Regions from separate parts of the Priestia sp. YIM B13551 genome, predicted to be linked through region 4. Evidence: riboswitches for the same ligand, from Rfam matches in the RefSeq annotation. Region 4 holds a riboswitch; each other region holds the start of a gene.
The links. A riboswitch is a leader RNA that binds a small molecule or an ion and turns the genes downstream of it on or off. The one in region 4 is predicted to bind cyclic di-AMP.

Region 1 (3,252 bases), on a different contig from region 4:
AAATGCTTATTAAAAAGATACTGATATTTTTACCAATATTCCTTTTTGTTATTTATTCCCCTACGCACGCATTAGAGATGACGAGTACTTTCAGAATTGTAAATGATAAAAACGAGACGATTGCTTCAAAAGAAGTTTCATTTCAAGAAGGTGAGACATTATACGAAGTAACAAAAAGGGCCTTTAACATAGAAGAATCCCAAGGGAATATTATATCTATAAATGGTATCCATTCAATTCCAAAGAAAAATATACATTGGGCTGTTTTTGTAAACAGGAATTTTATAGAGTTAGGTTTAGATGAAGTCACGCTCAATGAAAATGATGAGGTAGTATGGGCTTTGAAAAATTGGGATAATCAAGAAATTTTAAAGTAAATAACATAGAAAATTAAAACATCCTACAAAAAGTAGTTGGTTATTATTCTAACTACTTTTTTGTAAGTTATAATTTCCGATAATGCTGATTATATAAACTAGAGGTGTATATGATATGCAGCTGAAAAACAGAAAAACCTACCCTGGTGTGTGATAGGGTAGGTTTTTCTGCTACATTATTTAACCAAAGGACTGAAGCCTCACGGCGTCTTGAGTAGTTTGCTCAAGATATCAAAATTTATTTATCTACATAAAAGAGAAAAACAAATTATATGAAAATTAGTTTTAATTGAAACGGCTCTTTACAAATGTAAAATTCAGGCGTATAGTACCTACCATACATATATGATCTTGCTATTTTCATACCTTTTATCGCTTAATCCACTAAGGAATGGGGGACCCATTTTTGTGTGCACTTGCACTTGGGGTGAATCCTTCGAAAAGAAGGTAGGACTACTCTAAAGGCCCGAACCCGACAGCTAACCTCATCAGCGTTTGGAGAGAAGGTTTGCTTTTATTTGTCCTGGAAAGAACACTAAGCAGAACCTTAGTGTTCTTTTTTGTGTTTTTTTTCTGAGATAGGGAATGATGAGAGTAAACTAATATAGGTAAATGGCAAAGGTTTCAGGAGGAGTTTAGATGAGTTATTCATCCCTAAAACGTTTATTAATTGGGAGGCCACTTAAATCAAAAGAGTTAGGTGAACAAAAGCTAAATAAGGTCAAGGCATTAGCTATTCTTTCATCTGATGCACTTTCATCCGTGGCGTACGGCCCAGAACAAGTCTTAATTGTGCTTGCTACCATTGGAATGATCGCATTTTGGTACTCCATCCCAATTGGTATTGGGGTACTTATTCTTTTAACGGCACTTATTCTTTCGTATCGCCAAATTATTTATGCGTACCCAGAAGGGGGAGGGGCGTATGTTGTATCGAAATATAATCTCGGAGAAAATGCAGGTCTTATTGCCGGAGGATCTTTATTAGTAGACTATATTTTAACGGTGTCTGTAAGTATTTCATCTGGAACTGATGCATTAACGTCTGCTTTTCCTGTTCTTCATGACTATAGAGTCATCATCGCTTGCTTATTGGTTATTTTTATTATGGTTTTGAACCTAAGAGGGGTAACAGAATCTGCGTCAGCCTTAGCCTATCCTGTTTATTTGTTTGTTCTTGCACTACTTCTATTAATAGGTGTAGGCATATGGAAAGTAGCGACTGGTCAGGTTTCTCCTGACGTTCATCCAGCCTTGGGAACTGTAGTTCCAGGGATTAGCTTATTCTTACTACTACGAGCTTTCTCATCGGGGTGTTCAGCCCTTACAGGTGTTGAAGCTATTTCTAATGCTGTAACGAACTTCAAAGAACCAGCTGCACGAAATGCAGTTCGTACACTTGTTGCGATGGGTATTATTTTAGCTATTCTGTTTTCAGGTGTCATGTTCTTGGCTTATTGGTTTGGAATTGTACCTAAAGCTGAGGAGACGGTTGTTTCCCAGCTTGCTTCCCAAGTATTTGGACGAAATGGTTTCTATTATTTTGTTCAAGGTACGACGGCTTTAATTTTAGTGTTAGCTGCCAATACAGGCTTTTCAGCCTTTCCTTTACTGGCTGTTAATTTAGCTGTAGATAAGTATATTCCGCGTATGTTTACGATACGTGGTGATCGTTTGGGCTATTCAAATGGAATTGTCACACTTGGAATTGCCTCTATTGCGCTCATTATAGCGTTTCAAGGTAATACAGAACGGTTAATCCCTTTATATGCGGTTGGAGTATTTATTCCATTTACGCTATCTCAAACGGGCATGATTGTAAAATGGCTAAGAGAAAAGCCAGCTGGCTGGCAAGGGAAATTAGTGACCAATTTTATAGGAGCTTTTATTAGCTTCACGGTACTGATTATTTTCTTTACAACAAAATTTTCACAAGTATGGGCTGTTTTAATCTTCTTACCTCTTATTGTCTATCTGTTTCACCGTATTAAGAACCATTACGTAGAGGTAGGAAAGCAACTTCGCATGAAGCCAGGAGACAAAGAAGCATTAGCACTAGAAGGAAATGTAGTCATTATACCGGTTGCAGGCTTAACAAGGGCTGTCGAGAATTCCATTAACTATGCAAAAATTATTGGAGACACAGTGATTGCGGTCCATGTGGCATTTGACCGTGAAAGTGAAAAGAGAATGGAAGAGATATGGAACGAACGATATCCTGATATACGCTTAGTTACCTTCTACTCACAATATCGAAGTCTAGTTGGGCCTCTTTTACGCTTTATTGATCGTGTAGAAGAGCGAGCTGATGATAGTCATATGGCTGTCACCGTTTTAATTCCGCAATTTATCACAAGAAAAAGCTGGCATAACGCATTGCATAACCAATCAAGCTTATTACTAAGAGCACACCTTCTTTATCGGAAAAATGTCATTGTAACTACATTGCCTTATAAATTTAAAAAATAAAAAAGCAAACCCCTTTTCACATGTATGAAAAGGGGTTTAATTCGATCATTCATCTTGTGTTGAGAAAAACAGATGACATTTAGAATAACCCACATTACATCATCTTTATCACTTTTGATTCTCTTTTATCCCTGAAAGATACGATTTATTTCGTAAGCCAGCTCGACGCACATAGGCTTCCACTTTTATATCTACATTTAACTTCGGAAAGTACACATCATTCCATTCCGTCTTTAATTTTTTAAATTGATTCGGTCTAGTACGGTGAACCACTTCGCCAAATCCTAAGATATCCGTTTTATTTTTTTGCGCACGTTCAATAGCTGCCTTTAGCTCTTTTTTAATTTCTTTCCTAAGGGATTGTTCGATTTTTGTAATGACCTTTGGATTCGTGATATCAACAGGT
Region 2 (3,252 bases), on a different contig from region 4:
TAGATGCTAGTGAGCTCGATACCGCCAGCATCGTAATTAGTCCGAAGTAGCGTCCAATATACATAACAATTCCCGTAGAAATGTTCCAAAACGGAGTTGCGTCACCGAGTCCTTCAAAACCGGATCCATTGTTTGCTGCTGACGACGTAAATTCATACAGTGCCTGGCTTAACCCGTGAAAGCCTGGGTTTGATATACCTTCCATTCCTAAATGAGTAGTGAGCGCTACGGCGGTTCCCCCTAAAATTAGCAGCGGCTGCAGAATAAGCGTCACGGCAATGAGCTTCATTTCTTTTCCTTCAATTTTTTTACCTACGTATTCCGGGGTTCTTCCAACCATTAAACCTGATAAAAATACGGCGATGATGACGTACATCATGACATTCATAAACCCTGCTCCGACACCGCCAAATACGGTATTTAACATCATATTTCCAAGTGTCAATAACCCGGTAAGAGGCGTAAGGGTATCGTGCATGGCATTGACTGCGCCTGTTTCACTTGCTGTCGTCACGATGGCGTACAGAGTTGACATGCCGACACCAAAACGAACTTCTTTCCCTTCCATATAACCGCTCGCTTCATTCAAATGAAAAGCATCAAGTCTAGGGTTGCCACCCCACTCTGTTACAAACGCTGTACTTAAGATAACAATAAAGAGCATACTCATCGATATAAACAAGATGCGACCTTGTTTACGCTGTCCGATCATTTTTCCGTACGTAAAAGGAAGTGCGGTTGGCAACAAAAGCATAAGGACGATTTGTAATACATTGCTCCACGCATTAGGATTTTCAAATGGATGAGCTGAATTGACACCAAAAAATCCCCCTCCGTTGTTGCCTAGCTCTTTGATTGAAAGAAAAGAAGCAACTGGTCCCCTTGCTATTTGCTGGGATGCCCCTTCTAATGTATGGGCAGTCACCGTTCCGCTTAACGTTTGAGGAACACCTAAAAACGCAAATAAAATGCCTGTTATAAAAGCGATAGGAAGTAAAACATGCGTAATTGATTTCACAAAATCAACAAAAAAGTTTCCCATTTCCTTCCCTGCCAACCCACGAATAAAAGCGATTGCTACTGCAAGGGCTGTTGCTGGTGCAGCAAACATCATAAATACAACGGCGGCCATCTGCGAGAAATAAGACAAACCTGATTCACCGCTGTAGTGCTGCAAGTTCGTATTTGTCATAAAACTAATGGCCGTGTTAAAAGCAAGGGCCGGATCCATTCCTTTGATGTGGCTTGGGTTAAGCGGCAGTACCTCTTGAAACCGGAAGATAAGATACACCACAAAAATCATAAACGTATTCGCCAAAACGAGAGCAAATGCATATTGCTTCCACGTCTGATTATGCCCTTTAATTCCTGCCGCTTTAAACATCACCGATTCTATCTTCCCTACCAAGCTAGTGTTTTTATCGTTTGAAAACACATTCGCTATATAAATACCTACGGGCTTTGCAATAAGGGCTACAAAAACAAGCAGCAGCGCAACTGATAGTAGAAAAATTCCCACGTTTTATTCCTCCGCTTATTAAAATTGTTCTGGATTTAACAGTACATATACTAAATAAATTAAAACGAGAACTGAAATACCTAACAAAATGAACGACATGTTCACTTCTCCTCTCTTTCGTCTACTACATGAGACGACCAGCAAATAATTCCGTACATAGCAGCTGTTAATATGGCAAGCGTTCCAAGCATGATTATATCCAAGTTGCTCCCTCCTAACTGTTTCTTACCACCCATGATTAAGCGTAGTGACTGTTTCTGTGCGTAAAGCATCACGCCCAAGTGAGCTAGCTGCGAAAGGTTATCTTTGATTGTTTAATCCTCACGTATTGTTGCTCTCGTTTTAAAAGCCCTACTATATCCTCTTTACGGTGCAGACATAACCTGCTCTCCTATTTTCCCCATTAAAAAAACCGCAGAAGAGAGTTCTCTTCCGCGGTTTAATGCACGACAAATAAGCCGTGATCAACACGAATTTTTTTACTCCCAAAACGCTTACGGAGTTAGCTGTCGGATTCGGGTTATGGAAGTAACCCTACTCAGTTAAGAGATTCACCCCTAGTACATACGTACAAAATATTGGGTCCCCCGCTCATAATTGATTAAGCGTATATTTGTTATTTAATTTTTAGACTTAATTATGGTTTTTACTGCTGCGTTTAAAACTTTGATTAGCTAACGTAGACAAATAGCGGTTTGCTAGATCAAAAGATTGCTGGTCGCACATTGCTCGGTATTCAATCAATTGAATCATTTGCTTAGATAAATGCATCTTGACGCTCCTTTCGCCTATATTTTGAAAGGAACGCGCTATCCGCTGTTATAGAAAACGACCACGATTACACCATCCTCTCTCTTAACGCTTACGAAGTTAGCTGACGGGTTCGGGTCAAGAAAGTAACCCTACTCAATTAAGAGATTCACCCCTGATAATTGGGTCCTCCGCTCTTTCCTTCTCTTTCAGAAAAGACTCAGCGTTTCACAGTGGAACGTTTCATGAGAGTAATCTTACTCCTGTTAAAATTTACTGTCAACAACATTTTTTGAAATTTTAAAAGCTTTATTTTTCTATGTATATTCATTATTTTAAAATAATAGATTCGAAGAAAAAAAGGTTGTGACTGAATGTAGCCCATCTAAAGATGAACAAATGGGATACATGAGCTGAACCGCTTGTGACACCGCAGTTGATTTCTGTGCAAGACTTCGCTTTCCGCGGGCGGCCGCTGAGCCTCCTCGTCGCTTTTCCCGCAGGAGTCTTCTTCTTGCCCTCCAATCAACTGCTAGAAGGATCTGAACAGGTGAAACCTACGTTCACTTTAACAAAAAAAACGAACCACTAATCAAACACCTTGATCAATGGTTCGTTTTTCACTTCGGCTAAAGTACGTTTGTCCCAGCCTTTTTTTTAGCTCATTTTCTCAATTTCATTTACAAGAATTGAAATGGCATCCGTTTTTGTTGCTTCACGCATTGTACGCTTCATCGTACTTGCCTGCTGCTGAAGCTCATTCACTTCACGCAAAAACACTTCTTTTGTTAACTGTTCTTCTTCCACGACCATACAGTAGCCTTTTTTCTTAAAGGACTGTGCATTTAAAATTTGATCTCCGCGGCTTTGTGCTTTTGACAAAGGAATAATCATCATCGGTTTATGAAGGGCTAAAAACTCAAAGATAGCATTTGATCCGCCGCGTGTAATCACATAATCAGTGGCCGCTAGAACATCTGGAA
Region 3 (3,252 bases), on a different contig from region 4:
TACATTTAAAATTGTTATTCAGCTAGGGTCGATCTTAGCAGTAGTTGTTATTTTTAAAGATCGTTTTATTAATTTATTAGGATTAGGAAAAAAACCAGCTGCTCCAATTGGACCGACAAATCGCTTGAATTTAATGCAGGTAATTGTTGGTCTGTTACCCGCAGGAGTGTTAGGACTTTTGTTTGATGATTACATTGATGAACATTTGTTTTCTTTAAATACGGTGCTAATTGGCTTAGTGGTCGGAGCTGTATTAATGATTCTAGCAGATTTGTTTGGACCTAAACGTCCGCGTGTAGAGACGGTGGACCAAATGTCTTATGGACAAGCACTGGGTATAGGACTGTTTCAATGTATTGCTCTTTGGCCAGGTTTTTCTCGTTCAGGCTCAACGATTTCAGGAGGGGTTCTTCTTGGAATGAGCCATAAGGCAGCCGCAGATTTTACATTTATTATGGCAGTGCCAATCATGGCAGGAGCAAGTGGACTTTCATTGGTTAAAAACTGGCAGTATTTCACATCAGATGCACTACCGTTTTTTATTGCTGGTTTTATCAGCGCCTTTATTTTTGCGCTGGTATCTATTCGCTTTTTCCTGAAATTAATTAATCGTATCAAATTAGTACCATTTGCACTATATCGAATTGTTTTAGCAGCTATTCTATATTTTGTATTTTTATAAAATAAACACGCGTGTTCTTTAGTCCCTTAAACTTCTAATAGAGACTCAAAGAGCAAGAAAAAGCTATTGCAATGTTGCAATAGCTTTTTTGCATAAATATATATTATCGCCTTTTGAAAGCGTTTTACAAACATGGGTATTGACAAAACGTGTCGAAAAATAGTAAATTAATATTTGTGCAGTATAAAGTTAAGTAAAAGTAAGACTTCTGTTTAGTTTTATTGACTGTAAAAAACGTATGACAACGTATAGATCGTTTTAATTTTATAAAAACTGAATAATAAGCTTAATCGTATAGAGCGGGGGAATCATTATCGGCAGTAAAGCTGCCTTGGGGTGAATCCTTACAAAAGGTAGGAAACTCTCAATTCCGAATCCGACAGTTAACCCCGTTTGCTTTATTGAGAGAAAGAGCCCAAAATAGCGTAAGTAAAAGGCTGTTCTTTCTTAAGAATAGTCTTTTTTTGTTTTTTCAGAAAAGTATATACAAATGTCATACATCTTTGGGGAGGTACATCTATGAAAAAAATTCGTTTTGGTTTGGCTACGCAGATTTTTACCGGTTTAATCCTTGGTGTTCTTGTAGGGGTAATTTGGTTTAACGATCCGCGTGTAGTAACATACCTACAGCCGCTAGGAGACCTATTTTTAAGATTAATTAAGATGATTGTTATTCCAATTGTTATCTCAAGCTTAGTCGTTGGAGTTGCAGGAGCAGGGAGCGGTAAACAGGTCGGAAAGCTCGGCGTTAAAACCATTCTCTATTTTGAAATTATTACGACTTTTGCAATTATAATCGGTGTATTGGTTGCTAATATTTTTCATCCTGGGCAAGGTGTAGACATTCATTCAGCACAGAAGAGTGATATTTCACAATACGTTGAAACATCCAAACAGCAAGAAGGAAAGTCAGTGGCTGAAACTTTCTTACACATTGTTCCAACAAACTTTTTCCAGTCAATTGTTGAAGGAGACATGCTAGCAATTATCTTCTTTACAGTGTTATTTGCACTTGGAGTAGCGGCAATTGGGGAAAGAGGAAAGCCAGTTGTACAATTCTTCGACGGCGTTTCTCACGCAATGTTTCACGTGGTAAACCTTGTAATGAAAGTGGCTCCAATTGGTGTATTTGCTTTAATTGGTGTAACAGTTTCAAAATTCGGCTTAGAGTCACTCCTTTCATTAGGAAAGCTTGTTATCTTAGTTTACTTAGCGTTAATTTTCTTCCTACTTGTTGTATTAGGAGGAATCGCGAAATGGGCAGGAATTAACATTTTCCACTTATTCCGCTATATGAAAGATGAACTGTTGTTAGCATACAGTACATCTAGTTCTGAGACAGTTCTTCCGCGTATTATGGAAAAACTTGAAAAGATGGGCTGTCCAAAAGCTATCGTATCGTTCGTTGTACCAATTGGTTATACATTTAACCTAGATGGTTCCGTTCTTTATCAAGCGATTGCAGCGTTATTCTTAGCGCAGGTGTACGGTATTGATTTAACGATCGTTCAACAGCTGACGCTCATTCTTGTATTGATGGTTACATCTAAAGGAATGGCTGCCGTGCCAGGAACATCATTTGTTGTATTATTGGCTACTCTTGGAACAATCGGCGTTCCGGCAGAAGGATTAGCCTTCATTGCTGGAGTAGACAGAATCATGGATATGGCACGTACGGTTGTTAACTTAGTAGGAAACACACTAGCAGCAATTGTGATGTCTAAATCTGAAGGCAAATTTGACCCTAAAAAAGGTACAGAGGTCATGAGAGCCGGCTAATTTATAAATTAAAAAGCTACTTATTCTATTCAAAAAATTAGAATAAGTAGCTTTTTTCATAATAATTCCTTTATTATTATGGAAATTGACCCTATAATATGTAACATCAGGTATAAATATATCCAAATTTTATTCTTACATAAAAGCAGTCACTGGTTCCTTTCTTTATCAATAAATATAGAGATAGCTTAGCTAGTTGGGGGATAGTAGAGTATGTGGAAAAAGCGAATATGGGTCATCGCCTCGATAGTAATCGTATGTTTGTTAATCCCTTACAGTTTACCGATTGTGTTTGCTTTATTAACAGCATTAGCGCTTGAGGGTATTGTTCAAAAATTGCATCAATCTTTTAAAATGAAGAGAGTCTATGCAGTGCTTATGACCTTCATTTTATATGTTGTTTCGCTCATACTTATTGGATTTTTTATTGTTCGGACAATCGTTACGCAAGTGGTTGCTCTTTCAAAAATAGCGCCTTCCTTTGTAAAAGAAATCTATGAAACCGCGATTTATCCAACTATTATTAAGTGGAAATACTATTCAAACGCTCTTCCTACAGAAGTGATTTCTTCTATCGAGCGCACGCTTGAAAAGACCGTAAATTCATTAGATTCTCTATTAAAAAGTACCGTAGAAATCATCATTAGCTTTGCGGCTACTGTTCCTGGGTTTCTATTAGAGTTTCTTATTTATTTAGTAGCGCTTGTATTTATCAGCCTTGAGCTGCCTGCTATTAAAAATAAAATTAAGTCATTTTTAACAGAAGAAACGAAATATAAGCTACAAGTTGT
Region 4 (3,252 bases):
AAATGCTTAATTAAGCTGATGTAATGTCGGTTATTTTAAATGTCAAATGTCATCTGTTTTTCTTAACACAAAGTGAATGATCGAATTAAACCCCCTTTTCATACATACGAAAAGGGGGTTACTTTTTTATTTCTTAAATTTATAAGGCAATGTTGTCACAATGACATTTTTTCGATAAAGAAGGTGTGCCCTTAGTAATAAACTTGACTGGTTATGCAATGCATTATGCCAGCTTTTTCTTGTGATAAATTGCGGAATTAACACTGTGACAGCCATATGGCTATCGCCAGCTCGTTCTTCTACACGATCAATAAAGCGTAAAAGAGGTCCAACTAAGCTTCGATATTGTGAGTAGAAGGTAACTAAGCGTATATCAGGATATCGTTCGTTCCATATCTCTTCCATTCTCTTTTCACTTTCACGGTCAAATGCCACATGGACCGCAATAACTGTGTCTCCAATAATTTTTGCATAGTTAATTGAATTCTCGACAGCCCTTGTTAAGCCCGCAACTGGTATAATGACTACATTTCCTTCTAGTGCTAATGCTTCTTTATCTCCTGGCTTGATGCGAAGTTGCTTTCCTACCTCTACATAATGGTTCTTAATACGGTGGAACAGATAGACAATGAGAGGCAAGAAGATTAAAACAGCCCATACTTGCGAGAATTTTGTTGTAAAGAAAATAATCAGTACTGTAAAGCTAATAAAAGCTCCTATAAAATTGGTCACTAATTTCCCCTGCCAGCCAGCTGGCTTTTCCCTAAACCATTTAACAATCATACCCGTTTGAGATAGCGTAAATGGAATAAATACTCCAACTGCGTAAAGAGGAATTAACCGTTCTGTATCGCCTTGAAACGCTATGATAAGCAAGATAGAGGCAATTCCAAGTGTCACAATCCCATTTGAATAGCCCAAACGATCACCACGTATCGTAAACATACGAGGAATATACTTATCGACAGCTAAATTAACAGCCAGTAAAGGAAAGGCGGAAAAGCCTGTATTGGCAGCCAATACTAAAATTAAAGCCGTCGTACCCTGAACAAAATAATAGAAACTATTTCGTCCAAACACTTGGGAAGCAAGCTGCGACACAACCGTCTCCTCTGCTTTAGGTACAATTCCAAACCAATAAGCCAAGAACATGACACCTGAAAATAAAATAGCTAAAATAACGCCCATTGCAACAAGCGTACGAACTGCATTTCTTGCAGCTGGCTGTCTAAAGTTTGTTACAGCATTTGAAATAGCTTCTACGCCTGTAAGGGCTGAACATCCTGATGAAAAAGCACGTAGTAGTAAAAATAAGCTAATTCCAGGAACTGCCGTTCCAATAGCTGGATGAACGTCAGGAGAGATCTGACCAGTCGCTACTTTCCACATTCCTATCCCTATTAATAGAACTAATGCAAGAACAAATAAATAAACAGGATACGCTAATGCTGAAGCAGATTCTGTTACCCCTCTTAGATTCAAAACCATAATAAAAATAACCAATAAGCAAGCGATGATGACCCTATAGTCATGAAGAACAGGAAAAGCAGACGTTAACGCATCAGTTCCAGATGAAATACTTACAGATACCGTTAAAATATAGTCTACTAATAAAGATCCTCCAGCAATAAGCCCTGCATTCTCGCCAAGGTTATGTTTAGATACAACATAAGCGCCACCACCTTCTGGATAGGCATAAATAATTTGTCGGTAAGAAAGAATAAGTGCCGTTAAAAGAATAAGTACACCAATACCGATAGGTATCGAATACCAAAACGCAATCATTCCAATAGTAGCAAGTACGATTAAGACCTGCTCTGGGCCATATGCCACGGATGAAAGTGCATCGGATGAAAGAATAGCTAAGGCCTTGATCTTATTTAACTTTTGTTCACCTAGCTCCTTTGATTTAAGTGGCCTCCCAATTAATAAACGTTTTAGGGATGAATAACTCATCTAAACTCCTCCTGGAACCTTTGCCATTTACCTATATTAGTTTACTTTCATCATTCCCTATCTCAGAAAAAAAACACAAAAAAGAACACTAAGGTTCTGCTTAGTGTTCTTTCCAGGACAAATAAAAGCAAACCTTCTCTCCAAACGCTGATGAGGTTAGCTGTCGGGTTCGGGCCTTTAGAGTAGCCCTACCTTCTTTTAGAAGGATTCACCCCAAGTGCAAGTGCACACAAAAATGGGTCCCCCACTCCTTAGTGGATTAAGCGATAAAAGGTATGAAAATAGTAAGATCATATATGTATGTTAGGTACTATACGCCTGAATTTTACGTTTGTAAAGAGAGATTTTAATTAAAATTAATATTTCATATAATTCTTTTTTATACTGTTTTTCTGTTGGATGCTCTGTGATTTTTTGCTTATAGTTTTGGGACATTATTTGTTGCAACTTTATATAAGAAAAATTATAGAATCCAAACAGAAAAAGGCATCCAAGGAGGATGAAGCCTTTATATTTGTATAAAGAAGGGCTTAATTCTTTAAAATTCGATGCTTTACTAAACTTCGATAATAACCATAAATAATAAGATACGCTATTAAATAACTGATAAAGGTTCCAATAATATTCCATCCATTAAAATACTCTACTCTTCCTACGACTAAGCCCACCCCTTCAAAACCTGTAGTAAACAGAGTAAAACAAAGTAAAAGCATGATGGTATTAACCTTCTTTTTTATTTTAAAATAAATTAAAAAAGAAGATAGGACGGGATAGAAACCAATATTTAAAGGAAATGCCGATAAACTTCGATTTCTAAAAGTTGGTTCGAACTGCCAAAAGTAATTAATTCCCCACTCATTTAACATAAAGGCTACTGTCATTCCTATTGGTGCAAGTAGAAGAACGATTATAGGTTCTTTTTTGTATAATATGAAACCAAAAATCCAAGGTGTAATAAATCCCATAATAATATTTACTAGTATTTTCTCTCTTCTCCTCTCACTAAGATAACTTTTTAATAGGATTGTCAAAACTCAAAAAGATAGTAATGAATGTTTTTTTAAAAAATGAATATTCTACTTAAGAAACTCTAAAATATTCACTCTAATAAATATATAAAGGTGGATTCAATATAAATGAATCATAAGTCTTATAAATTCTTTGTTACATACTTAGTTGTTTCTATTGTTCCCTTTGCTATTATCTTTCTTACCGACTGCTTAGTTCAAATGACTCGTAGAAAGTAATTTATATACTAGTTGGTACTAAACGATTAATTTCTTTGAACGGGGTTTC

Region 1: it holds a riboswitch for cyclic di-AMP, as region 4 does, so the genes downstream of both, ACFX4N_RS27905 (APC family permease) here and ACFX4N_RS30825 (APC family permease) in region 4, are expected to answer to the same signal.
Region 2: it holds a riboswitch for cyclic di-AMP, as region 4 does, so the genes downstream of both, kdpF (K(+)-transporting ATPase subunit F) here and ACFX4N_RS30825 (APC family permease) in region 4, are expected to answer to the same signal.
Region 3: it holds a riboswitch for cyclic di-AMP, as region 4 does, so the genes downstream of both, ACFX4N_RS29030 (glutamate/proton symporter GltT) here and ACFX4N_RS30825 (APC family permease) in region 4, are expected to answer to the same signal.

The regions. Positions count from the first base shown of each region.
Region 1 is NZ_JBHZOX010000012.1:18,765-22,016, reverse strand. Features, by position in the region: gene ACFX4N_RS27910 (DUF4430 domain-containing protein) at 3-377, shown strand; cyclic di-AMP (ydaO/yuaA leader) riboswitch at 741-885, shown strand; gene ACFX4N_RS27905 (APC family permease) at 1,017-2,846, shown strand; gene ACFX4N_RS27900 (Ger(x)C family spore germination protein) at 2,955-3,252, opposite strand, start outside.
Region 2 is NZ_JBHZOX010000002.1:135,871-139,122, forward strand. Features, by position in the region: gene kdpA (potassium-transporting ATPase subunit KdpA) at 1-1,513, opposite strand, end outside; gene kdpF (K(+)-transporting ATPase subunit F) at 1,538-1,618, opposite strand; cyclic di-AMP (ydaO/yuaA leader) riboswitch at 1,997-2,137, opposite strand; gene ACFX4N_RS09725 (hypothetical protein) at 2,153-2,290, opposite strand; cyclic di-AMP (ydaO/yuaA leader) riboswitch at 2,363-2,505, opposite strand; gene ACFX4N_RS09730 (hypothetical protein) at 2,655-2,798, opposite strand; gene ACFX4N_RS09735 (undecaprenyldiphospho-muramoylpentapeptide beta-N-acetylglucosaminyltransferase) at 2,927-3,252, opposite strand, start outside.
Region 3 is NZ_JBHZOX010000015.1:29,329-32,580, forward strand. Features, by position in the region: gene ACFX4N_RS29025 (undecaprenyl-diphosphate phosphatase) at 1-682, shown strand, start outside; cyclic di-AMP (ydaO/yuaA leader) riboswitch at 956-1,095, shown strand; gene ACFX4N_RS29030 (glutamate/proton symporter GltT) at 1,202-2,461, shown strand; gene ytvI (sporulation integral membrane protein YtvI) at 2,675-3,252, shown strand, end outside.
Region 4 is NZ_JBHZOX010000028.1:3,097-6,348, forward strand. Features, by position in the region: gene ACFX4N_RS30820 (NAD-binding protein) at 1-14, shown strand, start outside; gene ACFX4N_RS30825 (APC family permease) at 127-1,956, opposite strand; cyclic di-AMP (ydaO/yuaA leader) riboswitch at 2,088-2,232, opposite strand; gene ACFX4N_RS30830 (hypothetical protein) at 2,487-2,987, opposite strand.